4 regions of the Providencia sp. UF-183 genome follow, and region 1 is predicted to be linked to each of the others. Evidence: predicted binding sites of a transcription regulator. Region 1 holds the regulator's gene; each other region holds the start of a gene.
The links. The regulator PurR, encoded in region 1, represses purine synthesis genes. The targets are predictions, from matches to a motif close to CANGCAAACGTTTGCNTG.
Positions count from the first base shown of each region.

Region 2: a site for PurR is predicted at 2,324-2,341, ahead of serA (phosphoglycerate dehydrogenase). Genes of this name have one in related genera too.
Region 3: a site for PurR is predicted at 2,058-2,075, ahead of purT (formate-dependent phosphoribosylglycinamide formyltransferase). Genes of this name have one in related genera too.
Region 4: a site for PurR is predicted at 2,600-2,617, ahead of purM (phosphoribosylformylglycinamidine cyclo-ligase). Genes of this name have one in related genera too.

Region 1 is NZ_JBSICD010000020.1:4,558-8,766, forward strand. Features, by position in the region: gene punC (purine nucleoside transporter PunC) at 1-1,000, opposite strand, end outside; gene punR (DNA-binding transcriptional activator PunR) at 1,121-2,026, shown strand; gene purR (HTH-type transcriptional repressor PurR) at 2,033-3,058, opposite strand; gene sodB (superoxide dismutase [Fe]) at 3,488-4,066, opposite strand.
Region 2 is NZ_JBSICD010000018.1:24,896-29,104, forward strand. Features, by position in the region: RNA gene ssrS (6S RNA) at 1-142, shown strand, start outside; gene AC4IFT_RS16045 (5-formyltetrahydrofolate cyclo-ligase) at 276-866, shown strand; gene serA (phosphoglycerate dehydrogenase) at 911-2,161, opposite strand; gene rpiA (ribose-5-phosphate isomerase RpiA) at 2,646-3,308, opposite strand; gene AC4IFT_RS16060 (LysR family transcriptional regulator ArgP) at 3,502-4,209, shown strand, end outside.
Region 3 is NZ_JBSICD010000001.1:68,086-72,294, forward strand. Features, by position in the region: gene AC4IFT_RS00300 (PfkB family carbohydrate kinase) at 1-894, shown strand, start outside; gene rarD (EamA family transporter RarD) at 1,065-1,991, shown strand; gene purT (formate-dependent phosphoribosylglycinamide formyltransferase) at 2,117-3,295, shown strand; gene AC4IFT_RS00315 (fimbria/pilus outer membrane usher protein) at 3,383-4,209, opposite strand, start outside.
Region 4 is NZ_JBSICD010000007.1:165,814-170,022, forward strand. Features, by position in the region: gene hda (DnaA inactivator Hda) at 1-164, opposite strand, end outside; gene uraA (uracil permease) at 294-1,586, opposite strand; gene upp (uracil phosphoribosyltransferase) at 1,696-2,322, opposite strand; gene purM (phosphoribosylformylglycinamidine cyclo-ligase) at 2,681-3,721, shown strand; gene purN (phosphoribosylglycinamide formyltransferase) at 3,721-4,209, shown strand, end outside.

The DNA.
Region 1 (4,209 bases):
AGGTATTTAACGCTTTTGAAACGGCTATTGGGTACGACGCCCCGTTCATGGCAGCCATAAAGCAAAATGGAATTAAAATCATGGTTAATGATGGTGTGGTATAGATAGCCATGATGAATAAGATAGACATGCTAACCGCATAACCAATTAATAGTAGCGGGAATAAGGTTTCGGCACGTACTTTGGCTAAAACTAAACGGCAACCATAACCACCAACAATGAAAGCAAGAGTTTGGGGGATGTAGCTTAATCCAATATCCGCAGGGTTAAAGCCCATATTGCGCAGAATAAACGGCGAACCGGTTAGCCAAGCAAAAAAGCCCGCACTGCAAGAGGCATAAACTAAAACGTTGCCACTGAAGATTGGTGAGCTCAGTAATTTACCAAATGAAACTTTGGCTTGAGGCTGGTTTTCATCCTCGTGTTTTTTGACAGACACATTTTTGAGGAAAAACGTTGGTAACAGTAATAACACACCGACAGCCATCAAGATTAAAAAGATAGCTTCCCAAGTTTGGTGTTCGAGCACCCATGCTCCTAATAACGGCGCAAGTGCAGGGGAGAGCGCGACTAATGGCATGATTGATGCAAACACTTTTTGGGTGCTTGCCTCATCATAGCGGTCAATAACAAGGGCTTGCCATAAAACGGCGGCGGAGCAAACACCAACGGCTTGTAAAAAGCGTAAAGTTAATAACTGTGTTGCTGTAGTGACCCAAAAAATTGCCAAACTGCTCACAATAAAGATAGTCAGCCCAACAATTAACACTGGTTTGCGGCCAAGTTTGTCTGAAAGTGGGCCCCAAAGTAGCTGAGCAAACGCGAAGCCCGCTAAAAAGATACTGAGAGAAGCACTGATAGCCCCTTCGGTTGTGTGCAACGTGGTCTGCATTGCACCAAAAGCAGGCAGGTACATATCAATGGCTAAAAACCCCAACATGCTTAATCCAGCAAGATATAGCATAAATCCAGGGGAATTTTTTTTCGCAGTCGTCATAATTATTTACTTATCTGATATTTAAAAAAATGTTAACGGTAGTGCCATTGTATAGGCTATTTTTTTGTCTTGTGAAACGGTAATATTTGGATCTTGCCATCAAAATATTTGAAAGGAGATGCTATGTGGTCTGCTCATGCTCTTGAAGTGATTGATGCGGTTGCTCGGACGGGGAGTTTCAGTGGTGCCGCAGATGAGTTACACCGCGTGCCGTCGGCAATTAGCTATACAGTTAAACAAGTTGAAGAATGGTTGGCAGTCCCTTTGTTTGAACGGCGACACCGAGACGTTGTTTTAACCGAGGCAGGGCTGATTTTTATTAAAGAAAGCCGATCTGTTATCAAAAAAATGACAGAGACCCGTCATCAATGCCAACAAGCTGCGAATGGCTGGAGAGGTCAGTTCAGTATAGCGGTAGACTGCATCGTTAAGCCTCAACGCACCGAGCAGCTTATCCTCGATTTTTATCGTCATTTTCCTGATATTGAATTGTATATACACCCCGAGGTTTTTAATGGTGTTTGGGATGCATTAGCTGATGGTCGAGTAGATGTCGCCATTGGCGCAACACGGGCTTCACCAATTGGTGAACGTTATAGTTTTCGAGATATGGGGTTTATGTCGTGGATGTGTGTTGCAAGCCCTGACCATCCTTTAGCGAAAATAGGGCATAGCCTAACAGACGATGAAATGCGTGAGTATCCAAGTTTGTGCTTAGAAGATACATCTCGTAGCTTACCTAAACGCGATACTTGGGCGTTGGATAACCAACGGCGTTTAGTTGTCCCCTATTGGGAAAACGGCTTAGCCTGTTTAGCTAATGGGCTGTGTGTGGGGATGGTCCCTGAACATCGTGCAGCACCATTGTGTGCTGAAGGTAAATTGGTAGAATTGACACTGGCACAACCATTTCCATCAAGCCCATGCTGTTTAACATGGGTAGAGAAAAATACCTCTCCTGCGCTGAGTTGGTTATTAGATTATCTTGGTGATAATGAAACGCTCAACGCGGAGTGGTTATCAACATAAGTTGAGTTATCGGCGATAGTCAATAAATGGGCCGTCAGCAACAGAACGACGCTCAACGAGACGAGGGTGAACTTCAATAGTTTGAGCGTCTTCGCGCTTATTCACAATACGGTCTAGTAACATTGCGAACGCCATTTGACCCAAACGCTCTTTAGGTTGGTGGATTGTTGTCAATGCAGGGGTGAAATAGCGTGCGTTTCGCACATTGTCGTAACCGATGATGGAAATGTCTTGTGGAACACGCAAGCCCATTTCATCCGCGGCGCAAATAGCACCCATAGCCATGATATCACCACCACAGAAAACAGCAGTAGGGCGCTGTTTATGGCTTAAAATCTGCATCATCGCTTTATAGCCAGACTCTGGTTCAAAGTCCCCTTGAACAATCCACTCTTCTTTTAAGGTTACTTTGGCTTCTTCCATGGCTTTTTGGAAACCAGTCAGACGACCAATCCCTGTATTACGCTCAAGGGAGCCTGGGATCACACCAATGTCACGGTGACCTCTATCAATCAGGTAACGCCCTGCGAGATAGCCCCCATGGAATGAATTGTCGATAATGCTATCGGTGAAATCCCCGCGGGAAGTTCCCCAATCCATCACAACCATTGGAATATTACGATAATCTTCAAGCATCCCGATAAGTGTATCGGGGTATTCGGAACACATAACCAGCAAGCCATCGACACGTTTTTGCGCCAACATCTGTAAGTAGGCTTTTTGTTTACCAAGATTATTGTGAGAGTTACAGAGGATCAGTGTATAGCCTTTTTCGTAGCAGCTATTTTCAACGGACTCAATAACTTCTGCAAAGTAAGGGGCCTCACTTGATGTTGCTAACAAACCAATCGATTTGGTGTGGTTCACTTTTAAGCTACGGGCAACCGCACTAGGCGAATAATTGAGCGATTTGATAGCAGCCCAAACTGCCGCTTTGGTATCATCAGCCACAAAGCGCGTTTTATTAATAACATGGGATACGGTAGTGGTAGAGACGCCAGCGCGTTTCGCCACATCTTTAATCGTTGCCATGGGGGAACAAAACTCCTGACCAACTATAGGTCTCTCTAAGAATTCTAGTTAAAAAATTACCTGCATATTGATGCATAGATCCTTTGCTGGCAATAATTTAGCGATTTGTTGTCGATTTTGTCTGATCTAGCGCAAAAACGAAAGAAATAATTGATGTTATAACATGTGATATAGACACTGGTTTTGCTTTTTTGGATGTGTATACTCAGTAACCTTAATGTTTATGTGGTTATCATTAATTCAATTTTGTTAGGATGAGAGGAACTCATGGATACAGATGTTAAATATGGAATACTAGCAGCAGTGGGTTCATTAGCGATGATTATTTTCATTGCTGTACATTTATTTTAGTTGTGTTTCATCTTCATTGGGTGAATAAATAAGGGCGAGTAATAACTCGCCCTTATTCTATTGGGAAAACATATTAAATTAAGCTAAGTTCTCTTCTACGAACTTCCAGTTTACTAGCGCCCAGAAGTTTTCTAAGTATTTAGGGCGCGCATTACGGTAATCGATGTAGTAAGCGTGTTCCCAAATATCAACTGTTAAAACTGGTTTGTCGTCACCTGAAATAGGTGTTGCTGCATTGGAAGTATTGACGATTGCTAAGCTGCCATCGGCTTTCTTAACTAACCAAGTCCAACCTGCACCGAAGTTTTTGGTCGCTGCATCCGTAAATTGCGCTTTAAACTCAGCGAAAGAACCAAATGCCTTATTGATAGCATCTGCAACTTTACCTGTTGGCTCGCCACCTGCATTTGGCGCTAAGCAATTCCAATAAAAAGTATGGTTCCAAACTTGGGCAGCATTGTTAAATACGCCAGCTTCAGATGTTTTGATGATTTCTTCTAAAGATTTACCTTCAAAGTTAGTGCCTTTGATTAAGTTGTTTAAGTTAACAACGTAGGTATTGTGGTGTTTACCATAGTGGTATTCTAAGGTCTCAGCTGAAATATAAGGTTCTAAAGCATCTTTAGCATACGGTAGAGCGGGAAGTTCAAATGACATGACGTACTCCTTGATTGCTTTTGTATCAAAACATATGGGTGTTTGCTCGTAAAGTGAGCGAAATATTGTGCTTCGTTGTTTATCTACAGTTTTTTTGCCAGATGGCCTGTATGATTCTTAATATGTTAATAGTAACACGATTA
Region 2 (4,209 bases), on a different contig from region 1:
CGATATTTCAACTAAAAAGAATGCGGTTATTGCGCTGGTGAGCATGCCTGATTCGTTCAGGAAGCCTAAAGGTTGCTAAACTGCGTTCACCTTGAACCAAGGGTTCAAGGGTTACAGCCTACAACGGCATCTTGGAGACCCTCAATTTTTTCTTGCTGTACTTTCAATCGCTTAATCCCTCAAACTCAATTTATTAACCTACACTATTTCTGGCCTTGCGATATACTATTTTGAATATTGCTATTTCCTATCGCCGTCCACTGTAGGTTATTTATATGCAAGACACACTTTCTACGCAGCGCCAACAAATCCGCCAAGCCATACGCCAAGCTCGACGTCAGTTAACCCCTGAGCAGCAAAAAATAGCGGCTGAACAAGCTAAACTCAATGCGTTGCAGCACCCTAAAATTGCACAAGCAAAAAATATCGCACTGTTTTTATCGTTTGATGGTGAAATTAATACCCAGCCACTTATCGATGCTTTATGGCAACAAAATAAACAAGTATATCTACCTGTTTTACACCCTTTTAGTGCTCATCATCTATTATTTCTGCACTATCGCCCAGACACACAGTTAATCAAAAACCGCTTTAATATTGCAGAGCCCCCCTTAGATGTGCGCGATGTTCTCCCCCCTGAACAACTTGATGTGATGTTAATTCCGTTAGTGGCCTTTGATAACCAAGGGCAGCGCTTAGGAATGGGGGGTGGGTTTTACGATAGAACGCTAGCGAACTGGCAACAAAGTGGTTTTTACCCCATCGGGCTAGCTCATGATTGCCAACAGGTTGAACAGTTACCTGTTGCGTATTGGGATATTCCGCTGCCTGAAATTATTACCCCGAAAAAAATATGGCGCTGGTAATCAATACCTGCGCCATATCATGAGAAAAAACGGGTTATGGGAACTTAGAACAACAGACGTGCACGAATAGTGCCCGGCAGGTCTTTCAGTTTCTGTAGTGCTTCATCCGTTTGATTTGGTGTTTGCATCAGTACATCGATAACGACGTAACCCACATTACCTGACGTCCGTAAATACTGACCCACAACGTTAATGTTGTTGTCAGTAAACACTTGGTTAATGCTATTCAAAATACCCGGACGGTTTTCGTGGATATGCAAGAAACGGTTAGTGTCTTCAGTGTGTACAGGCAGAGAAACTTCTGGGAAGTTGACCGCAGAAAGCGTTGAACCGTTATCAGAATATTTTGCCAGTTTACTCGCAACTTCTAAGCCAATGTTTTCTTGTGCTTCTTCTGTAGAGCCACCAATGTGAGGCGTTAAAATCACATTGTCGAATTTAATCAGCTCAGAAATAAACGGGTCATTCGGGTCGTTATTTGCCGCGGGCTCACTTGGGAATACGTCAACCGCTGCACCGGATAAATGCTTGCTTTCCAGCGCTGCTGCCAATGCAGGAATGTCCACCACGGTACCACGTGACGCATTGATAAAGATTGAACCTGGTTTCATGCGGTCAAACTGTTCTTTAGCAAACATGTTTTTCGTGCTGGCCGTTTCTGGAACATGCAAGCTGACGACATCGCTCATATTGAGTAACTCAGTCAAAGAACGTACTTGGGTTGCATTTCCTAAAGGCAGTTTATTTTCAATATCATAGAAGAAAACATTCATACCAATGCCTTCAGCTAAGATCCCCAGCTGAGTACCGATATGGCCGTATCCAACAATACCAAGGCGTTTACCACGTGCTTCAAAACAGCCTTTCGCTTGTTTTTCCCAAATACCACGGTGCGCTTGCATATTCGCTTCAGGAATACGACGTAACAACAGTAATAGCTGGCCTAATACCATCTCAGCAACGGAACGGGTGTTTGAGAATGGTGCATTAAAGACAGGGATACCACGTTTTGCCGCGGCGTCTAAATCCACTTGGTTGGTTCCGATACAGAAGCAACCAACCGCCACTAACTTTTCAGCGGCAGCGAAAATCTCTTCGGATAAATGAGTGCGGGAACGGATACCGACAAAGCGCGCATCTTTGATCGCTTCTTTTAATTCTTCATCAGACAATGCGCTTTTATGGTATTCAATATTGGTATAACCCGCTGCTTTTAAGTTATCAACCGCGCTTTGGTGAACACCTTCTAGCAGTAAAAATTTTATTTTGTCTTTATGCAAAGATACCTTGACCATTTCCCTACCCTATCGTGAACGTTTTAAATTTGTGACAGATGAATTTGCTTGTTTGACTCATGGTTTTGCTCAACATAATTCAAGGCATATCCATACCAGCACATTCATCTACCTTGAAATCTGAAAAGAGTATACCAACATAGCAAAATTCAGCGCAGTATCAATACAACCGTTTGCTTAAGGCGTACTAAAAAGCGCGAGGAAAAAGAAGTTAAATGGTAGAAAATCAGGAGCAGTAACACAAAATAAGGATTTTTCCTGCACAATGCATATTAGTGTGAGATATATCACCAAAATCGCGGGATAATAAAAATAATGAAATAAATTTCAAATTAATGATATTTATAAAACTGGTCAATTATTTTTCAATCTACCCACTAACCAAATACGTTAATGCCTTTTTTTTACTGCACAAAAAAGCCAGCAACTAAATAGTTTGCTGGCCTGTAGATTAACCAAATTAATTTATCGCAAATAATTGCGATTATAGTTTGATCGTTTTAACCCCGGCATCCGTTGTGCCCATCAGGACAACATCAGCACCACGATTAGCAAATAGACCAACAGTCACAACGCCTGCGATACCATTGATGGTGTTTTCTAATGCAACAGGGTCAACAATACTTAAATTGTGAACATCTAAAATCACGTTGCCATTATCAGTAACCACATTTTGACGATATTCCGGTGTACCACCCAGTTTGACCAATTCACGCGCCACATAGCTACGCGCCATTGGGATAACTTCAACAGGCAGAGGGAACTTGCCTAACACATCAACCAGTTTTGATTGGTCAACGATGCACACAAAGGTTTTTGCAATCGCAGAAACGATTTTTTCACGTGTTAACGCAGCACCGCCGCCCTTGATCATGTTCATATGATGGTCGACTTCATCCGCACCATCAACGTAAACATCTAATGAGTCCACTTGATTACAATCAAAAACAGGGATACCCAACGATTTAAGTTTTTGCGTAGACGCTTCGGAGCTAGAAACAGCACCTTCAATTTGCCCTTTCATTGTTGCCAATGCATCAATAAAGTGTGATGCAGTAGACCCTGTACCGACACCAACAATTGTGCCGGGTTTTACGTATTCCAGTGCTGCCCAACCCACCGCTTTTTTTAATTCATCCTGCGTCATGCTCATGCCTTTTGCTATTTAATTGAGACGTAATTAAGAATTAGTATATACCGAGCCCGCAATAAGTTGCAGTGTTGTTCGCTGCATTTGTGCGTTACTTCTTGTGATTTGTCGAGTGCCCGCAATAATTGCAGGTGTTATCAATAAAAATATGGCATAGTGCTTAGCAGAATAACAACAAGGAGACTTTTTGATGAAGCGCCCCGACTATCGCGCATTACAAGCACTGGATGCCGTTATCCGCGAACGCGGCTTTGAGCGTGCAGCTCAAAAGCTTTGCATCACGCAATCCGCTGTTTCACAACGGATAAAACAGCTAGAAAACCTGTTTGGGCAACCGTTACTTGTGCGAACCGTTCCGCCGCATCCGACTGAACAAGGGCAAAAGCTGTTAGCGCTGCTTCATCAAGTTGAATTGTTGGAAGAACAATGGCTTGGGGATGAAAATACGGGTTCAACGCCTCTGTTACTTTCCCTTGCCGTCAACGCCGACAGTTTAGCAACGTGGTTCCTCCCTGCGCTCAACCCTGTTTTAGGTAATAGCCCTATTCGGTTGAATATCCAAGTGGAAGACGAAACCCGTACTCAAGAACGTTTAAGACGGGGTGAAGTGGTAGGTGCAATCAGTATCCAGCCACAAGCATTACCCGGCTGTTTAGTCGATAAACTCGGCGCGTTGGACTATATCTTTGTTGCTTCTCCTGATTTCGCCGCCAAATATTTCCCAGATGGTGTCACTCGCTCATCCCTATTAAAGGCCCCCGCAGTGGCATTTGACCACTTGGATGATATGCACCAAGCGTTTGTTCAGCAAAACTTTGGCTTATCGCCGGGCAGTGTTCCTTGCCATATTGTTAATTCGTCCGAAGCCTTTGTGCAATTGGCTAAGCAGGGTTCTACC
Region 3 (4,209 bases), on a different contig from region 1:
ATGCAATATCAAGCTTGTGCAGGCGGTGCGCCTGTAAATGTCGCGGCTGGTGTTGCTCGGCTCGGCTGCCAAAGTGGATTTATCGGTAGGGTCGGTGAAGATGCATTTGGCCATTTTATGCAAAAAAGCTTATTTGACCTTGGCGTTGATACGCAATCAGTGGAGTTTGATGAACATTATCGAACTAGCACAGTATTAGTCTCGTTGCATGAAAATGGTGAGCGAGAATTTGCTTTTTTAGTTTCCCCTTCAGCTGATCAATTTTTAAGTTCTAGAAATTTACCTAAATTTGGTCGAGATATTTTGCATTTTTGTTCGTTAGCGCTTGTGCACCCAATTTGCCGAGCTTCGCTAACGGAAGGTGTAATTCAAATCAAGCAAGCGGGGGGGTTGTTAAGCTTTGATGTGAATATTCGCCCACAAATGTGGGAAGACCATGAGGAAATGCGCCAAGTTGTTGATACCTTTGCGAGACAAGCGGATATTTTAAAGCTTTCTGATGATGAATTACTTTGGTTAACAGGTGAAAGCTCATTTGATAAAGCCATTGAGAAATTACAAGATTATCCAGCGCAGTTAAAAGTTGTTACTCAAGGCTCACAAGGGTGCTATGTCGTGACGCATGAGTTCCACATGGCGGTTAGTGCTTATTTGGTTGAAAGTGTTGATACGACTGGAGCAGGGGATGCATTTATGGCTGGCTTACTTGCTGCGATTGAAAAATTTGGCATGGTAAATACGAAAGAAGAATTGATGACAATTATTTCTCAGGCTGCGGCGTGTGGGGCATTAGCTACAACCAAAAAAGGCGCGATTGCAGCAGCACCAACTCCACAAGAACTTGTTGAGTTCTTGCAGCTTCAGCCACCACTACATCAAAAAACGGTATTTTAATGCAAAGAATTCGCGTGCAAATAATAAGTGGTTGGGTCTGCCGCTTTTTATTTGCACATAATCTGGAATGAATCGATATAGAATGGGGGGCAGCGACATTTGATTTTCTTAAAATTGGCGTATGATGTGATGCTAATTTTACTTTATTAGACTTTCTTGTAGGTTAGATTATGTTTCTGCGTTCAGGAGTGGCTTTAGCTATTTTTTCCTATATTTTATGGGGGATAACGCCTTTATTCTATCGTTTACTCCCTGAGGCTGAGCCGCTAGAGCTTCTCGCAGAGCGCCTTATTTGGTCTATACCATTATTGTTTTTAATCCGCTTAGTCATTAAAAATAAATCAACGTGGAAACAAATTTGGGCGGATAAAAAATCAATCATTCTTTGTCTTTTTAGTTCGTCTGTAATGGCTATTTCATGGACGACATTCACATATGCACTGACTCATGGACAAGTGCTAGCCGCAAGTTTAGGTTATTTCATTAACCCATTATTTTCTATTTTATTGGGGGTTGTTTTTTTACGTGAAAGGTTAGTTTTTGCGGAAAAAATGGCCGTCACATTTATTTTGGCTGGGGTGGGGTATCAAATCTGGCAGTATGGTGAATTCCCAATTTTAGCATTAGTGATGGGAAGCGCCTTTGCTGTATATGGATTGATCCGTAAGTTTATTCGGTTTGATGTTATTAGCTCATTGTTTTTAGAAGCATTATGGTTGTTACCTGTCGCAGTGGGGATTACTTGGTGGTTATCGTCAAAAGGGTTGAGCGCAGTGGAGGCGGGGGATTGGCAGCTTCGCGCTTTGTACATGCTAGCAGCGCCAGTGACGATTATTCCATTACTCTTCTTTACCGCAGCGATTAAGCGGACATCACTTACAGTTATTGGTCTGGCTCAGTATATAGAGCCAACAATTCAATTTTTACTCGCCGTATTCTTATTTAATGAGTTATTTGATTGGGTCAAAGGAATTAGTTTTTCATTAATCTGGATTGGTTTGCTATTTTGTATTTTGGCGTTATTGCATAAGCAATATACTCAGTTTTCCCAGAAAGAGCCTTTTATTACAGGGCGGGATGAAACTCCTCAGAATTAGAAAATATTTCATTTAATTTCAAAACGCTATGTATTTTATCATGGCCTTTTTATTTCCCGAATAGCAAAGGCAAACGTTTGCGTATATAATCTTCAGCACTATTTTCGCATAGAAGGTCATCAATCATGGAACAGCTAGGAACCGCACTTTGTGCATCTGCAACGAAAGTTATGTTACTGGGCGCGGGAGAGCTAGGTAAGGAAGTTGCCATTGAATGCCAACGCTTAGGAATCGAGGTGATTGCGGTAGACCGCTATGAAAATGCACCTGCTATGCACATTGCTCATCGCAGCTATACCATAAATATGTTGGATAGCGAGGCATTGAAGCAACTCGTTGCCTTGGAAAAACCTGACTTTATTGTGCCTGAAATTGAAGCGATAGCGACAAAAACATTAGTTGAATTAGAAGATGCTGGGCAAAAGGTTGTGCCCTCAGCTAAAGCTGTTTTTTTAACAATGGACAGGGAAGGTATCCGTCGCCTTGCAGCTGAAACATTAGGTTTACCAACATCTGAATATCATTTCGTCGAAAATAAACCTGATTTTATTGAAGCTGCTGAAAAAATTGGTTTCCCATGTATCGTAAAGCCCGTCATGAGTTCATCAGGAAAAGGGCAAAGTGTTATTCGTTCAAATGCGGATTTAGAAAAAGCGTGGAATTATTCTCAAGAAGGGGGCCGTACAGGACAAGGCCGAGTTATTGTTGAGAAAATGGTTAACTTTGATTTCGAAATAACACTGTTAACGGTTAGTGCTGTCGATGGGATTCATTTTTGTGCTCCTGTAGGGCATCGCCAAGAAAAAGGTGATTACCGTGAATCTTGGCAGCCACAAATGATGAGCGAGAAAGCCTTGAGAAAGGCTCAAGATGTTGCAGCGAAAATTGTATCTGCGCTAGGGGGCTACGGCTTATTTGGGGTTGAATTATTTGTGTGTGGTGATGACATCATTTTTAATGAAGTTTCTCCACGCCCCCATGATACAGGAATGGTAACGCTGATTTCGCAAAACCTTTCTGAATTTGCTTTACATGTACGTGCATTCTTAGGTTTTCCAATTGGTCGAATTCGCCAATATGGGCCAAGTGCTTCAGCTGTTATTCTTCCTGAGCTTCACAGCCGAAATGTGGTGTTTTCTAATATTAAAGATGCACTAGGCTCTGATATTCAATTGCGTTTGTTTGGTAAACCTGAAATTGCAGGGACTCGGCGTTTAGGTGTTGCATTAGCCACTGCTGATTCGATTGAAACTGCGCTGGAAATGGCAAAAAAAGTGGCAGTGACAGTGACGGTATCTGGTTAGTTTTTCAGTATGAAAAAAGGGAATAGTTTCCTATTCCCTTTTCTTTCTGCTTATCTTTAATAAGAGTAATTTCTTCTATTGATCATCTTATTTACAGATGGCGCTTAATGCCCTTACAGGTGAGTCTTCTGTTACTGCAATCGATTCAAGTCCTGTATAGTTGATTGAACATTGGCCTGATTTATTACCCCATTTAATATCAATGCGGCCTGAGTCTGGTAATCCACTCATATAAAGCTGGCTATTAGAGCCTACAATCCCAGTATTGATATCCGCATCATTTTTATCATTAGAAACCAGAGTTGCGATTGCACCAAATGGTGGCATTTTACCTTCATGGCTGAGGTTAATAATGACCTGATAACCGATTTTTGTTTTAAATTGACGTTTAATGACCGCGCCTTCAGTAGGGTATACCATCATTGAAGTATCTTTAAAGGTCACATCATCAGGTAATGTATTTACGTTAACTGAGATTTGGTTTGCAGTATTACTCGATAACTGTGGAATAATAGCATTACCAAAGTAGTCAAACTTAGCACCTGAAGATAACGCAGTTCCCCTTGAACCATCGGCTGTAACAATCGCAATCGTATCCCCCATATTTGGTGATAATGAGATACCATTTGAGTGAGCGACAATTCCACCACTTAAACCCGTATTAATTGAACGGTTTGAGTCAGAATAGCTATAGCCAGCTGATACTGTTGAGGTATCGGCTGAGTAGGTCGCATTCAAACTCCCCCCATAATTATGATTGTTGTTGTCGTAGTTTTGGTATAAACCATAACTTAATTTACTATTTAGGGTGTTACCCGTTAAACCTGCTTGGTGTCTTGTATTACCGTGATTATCATGAGTTATACCATAACGTGCACTCATAGCCTGAGCCATTTCGCTATTGCTTAACATAC
Region 4 (4,209 bases), on a different contig from region 1:
CCGCCTTCACGTGACCAATAATAAATGTAGCTACCGTGGGCTTGGTTAATGGCAGATTTGATAGCAGACAGCAACGCATCATTTTCCCCTGCATAAAAGCTGGCAAAGGTTTCATCATCCGGTAGATAAAGTGGTAGTGAAAGCTGTGATGGTGTGTTCAGAATTGCCTCTGGCTGTACAAATCAATTTTCGCTAAACAGTTTACCACAAAAAACGCGGTTAGATGAACAGGATCCCGTTCAATTGCCGCTGCTTTAACCACAGCGGCAATTGCCTGAAATAAAAGAATGCGATTACTTATCGCTATTTAGCTCTTTAACTTCACTGTTAATAAACTGTTTTTCAGGGCGAACAAAAGTAATAAAGCGGAACAGTAATGCCATAAAGATCCCGACAATAGTCGCTAATGCCATCCCTTTCAATTCAGCTTGTCCAATATGAATAACCGCACCACTCACCCCAATAATCAAGATCACAGAGGTTAAAATTAAGTTTTGTGGTTTATTGTAATCAACCTTCGAATCAATCAAGACACGAATACCTGATGCACCGATGACCCCGTACAGTAATAAAGAAACACCGCCCATCACTGGCACAGGTACTAATTGGATAGCCGCAGCTAATTTACCGATACACGATAACAAAATCGCAATAATCGCCGCCCCACCGATAACCCAAGTACTGTAAACCTTAGTAATCGCCATCACGCCAATGTTTTCACCATAGGTGGTGTTTGGCGTTGAGCCGAAGAAACCGGATAACACTGTTGAGAAACCGTTAGCAAACATCGAACGGTGTAAACCTGGAGACTTCATTAAATCCCGCTCAACGATATTCGCCGTAACCACTAAGTGCCCTACGTGTTCTGCAATGACCACTAACGCTGCGGGTAAAATGGTGAGGATAGCAAACCACTCAAAACGTGGGGTATAGAATGTTGGGATAGCAAACCAAGGCGCTTCAATCACTGGGGTGAAATCCACAATTCCCATAAAATATGACAATGCATACCCTGTTAAGAACCCGATTAAAATAGGGATAATCGATAAGAACCCACGGAACATGACCGCACATAAAATGGTAACCGATAACGTGGTTAATGAAATGATTAAAGTGTTGGTATCAACCGCAGCTCCATCTTTTGGCAGTAAACCTGCCATACCCGCTGCCGTTTGTGCGAGCTCTAACCCGATAACGGCAACAATCGCCCCCATCGCTGCAGGTGGGAACATGACGTTGATCCAGCCCCTTCCCGCCACTTTGACAATTAACGCCACAAGGCAAAACAGCACACCACAAATAATAAAGCCGCCAAGTGCCAGTTCATAACCTAATGGCAGTAAAATCAGCACCGGTGAAATAAAAGCAAAACTTGACCCTAAATATGCAGGGATCTGGCCTTTACAGATAAAGAGGTAGATTAATGTCCCTATGCCGTTAAACAGCAAGATTGTTGCTGGGTTTACACCAAACAAAATGGGTACGACAACGGTTGCGCCAAACATCGCAAAAAGATGCTGAAAACTCAGTGGAATGGTTTGTAGTAATGGTGGCCTTTCTTCAACACCAATGGTGCGACGTGTCATTTTAGCTTATCCCCTTTTAGCTATGGTTTATGCAAGCCCCTTAAGGCTTGCAAACGTTTCATCTCATTTAATAAATCAAAAAAAAGCCGACTTCTCAGTCGGCTCATTTTTATTTAGTACCAAATATCTTATCGCCCGCATCACCGAGGCCTGGAACAATGTAACCTTCTTCATTGAGGTATTGATCAATGGAAGCGGTATACAGTTCAACATCTGGGTGGACTTTTTCTAATGCTTTGATCCCTTCAGGTGCCGCAACTAAAACTAAAACTTTAATTGACTTACACCCTTCTTTTTTCAGTAAATCGATAGTTGCGATCATTGAACCGCCTGTTGCTAACATAGGGTCAACAACTAACGCCATACGCTCATCGATATCTGAAGTCAGTTTTTGGAAATAAGGGACAGGTTGCAGTGTTTCTTCATCACGATAAACACCAACCACACTGATACGTGCGCTAGGAATGCTTTCTAATACACCATTCATCATACCAATACCTGCACGGAGAATTGGTACTACGGTGATTTTTTTACCTTTAATTTGTTCTATTTCGACAGGACCACACCAACCATCAATAGTCACTTTTTCAGTTTCTAGGTCAGCGGTTGCTTCATAAGTCAGTAGGCTACCAACCTCTGAGGCCAGTTCACGAAAGCGTTTGGTGCTTATATCATGATCTCGCATCAGGCCAAGTTTATGTTTAACGAGAGGGTGTTTTACCTCAACGATCTTCATGGGTTTCTCCTACTATTTTAGACGCTGGCGGACAAAAAAATCGCGGGATTATAACTCTTTTAACCATGAATGCCACTAGATTACGTTTGATTTTGGTCAAAACATCAACGATTAGGCAAACTTTTTTAAAATAGTATACCCCATATCGGTTAAGTTGCATGTTGATGATCCTCTGAATTTATTTTTTTGCCAATATTTAAATACCACACACATTTCACCTTGTGAACACGCTCACTTTCTGCCATTTCCAGCCATAAGAATTTTCATTCACAAAGCTATCGCAAACGTTTGCTTTGCCTGTTAGAATACGCCCCATGATGTTATTTTTCTCAAAAATGTAATTGCCTTGGGGGCCGTAGTGACTGATAAAACCTCTCTCAGCTATAAAGATGCCGGTGTCGATATTGATGCAGGTAACGCACTGGTTGAACGTATTAAAGGTGTTGTAAAAGAAACGCGTCGTCCCGAAGTGATGGGGGGTCTTGGTGGGTTCGGTGCATTATGTGCCCTGCCACAAAAATACCGCGAGCCTGTACTTGTTTCAGGTACCGATGGTGTTGGTACAAAATTACGTCTGGCAATGGATTTAAAACGCCACGATTCAATCGGGATTGACCTTGTTGCTATGTGCGTCAATGACCTAATCGTTCAAGGGGCTGAGCCATTATTCTTCCTTGATTACTACGCAACAGGCAAATTAGACGTGGATACCGCTGCCAGCGTCATCACGGGAATTGCTGAAGGCTGTAAACAGTCTGGCTGTGCATTAGTGGGTGGTGAAACCGCTGAAATGCCAGGCATGTACCATGGTGAAGACTATGATGTTGCAGGCTTTTGCGTCGGTGTGGTAGAGCGCTCTGAAATCATTGATGGCAGTAAAGTCAGCGCTGGTGATGCACTAATTGCCCTCGCCTCAAGTGGTCCCCACTCAAATGGCTATTCATTAGTACGTAAAATTTTAGAAGTCAGCAAAACGAACCCAGAAACTGAACAGTTAGATGGTAAATCATTAGCAGACCATTTATTAGAACCTACACGTATTTATGTGAAAAACGTGCTAGAGCTGATCGCGAAGAATGACATTCATGCAATCGCGCACATTACGGGTGGCGGTTTCTGGGAAAATATCCCTCGCGTTCTTCCTGATAACACCCAAGCCATTATCGATGGTAGCAGCTGGCAATGGCCTTCTGTTTTCAGCTGGTTACAACACGCGGGTGATGTCAGTACCCATGAAATGTACCGCACCTTTAACTGCGGTGTTGGTATCATCATTGCTCTGCCACAAAGTGAAGTTAACGCAGCATTAGCGTTATTAGAAGCACTGGGTGAAAACGCATGGCAAATTGGCTCAATCGGTCAGTTACCTGCCGGTGAAGAGCAGGTTGTGATCCGCTAATGAAAAAAATTGTTGTCCTCATTTCTGGCAGTGGCAGTAACTTACAATCGATCATTGAAGGTTGCCAATCAGGCACGATAAAGGGTCGTATTGTTGCCGTAGTGAGCAACCAAAGCACAGCTTATGGGCTAGTGCGGGCACAGCAGGCAGGGATCCCTGCCGCTTGCCTTGATGCAAAAATGTATGCAAATCGCCACGCCTATGATGCTGCTTTATTATCGCTTATTGAGCAGTACCAGCCCGATTTAGTGGTCTTAGCTGGGTTTATGCGTATTTTATCCCCAGAATTTGTGACTCATTTCACAGGGAAATTACTCAATATTCACCCTTCTTTATTACCCAAATACCCAGGGCTTCATACTCATCGTAAGGCCTTGGAAAATGGCGATAAAGAACACGGTACTTCCGTTCACTTTGTCACTGAAGAATTAGACGGCGGCCCTGTAATTTTACAAGCTAAAGTGCCTATTTTCCCTGAAGATACCGAA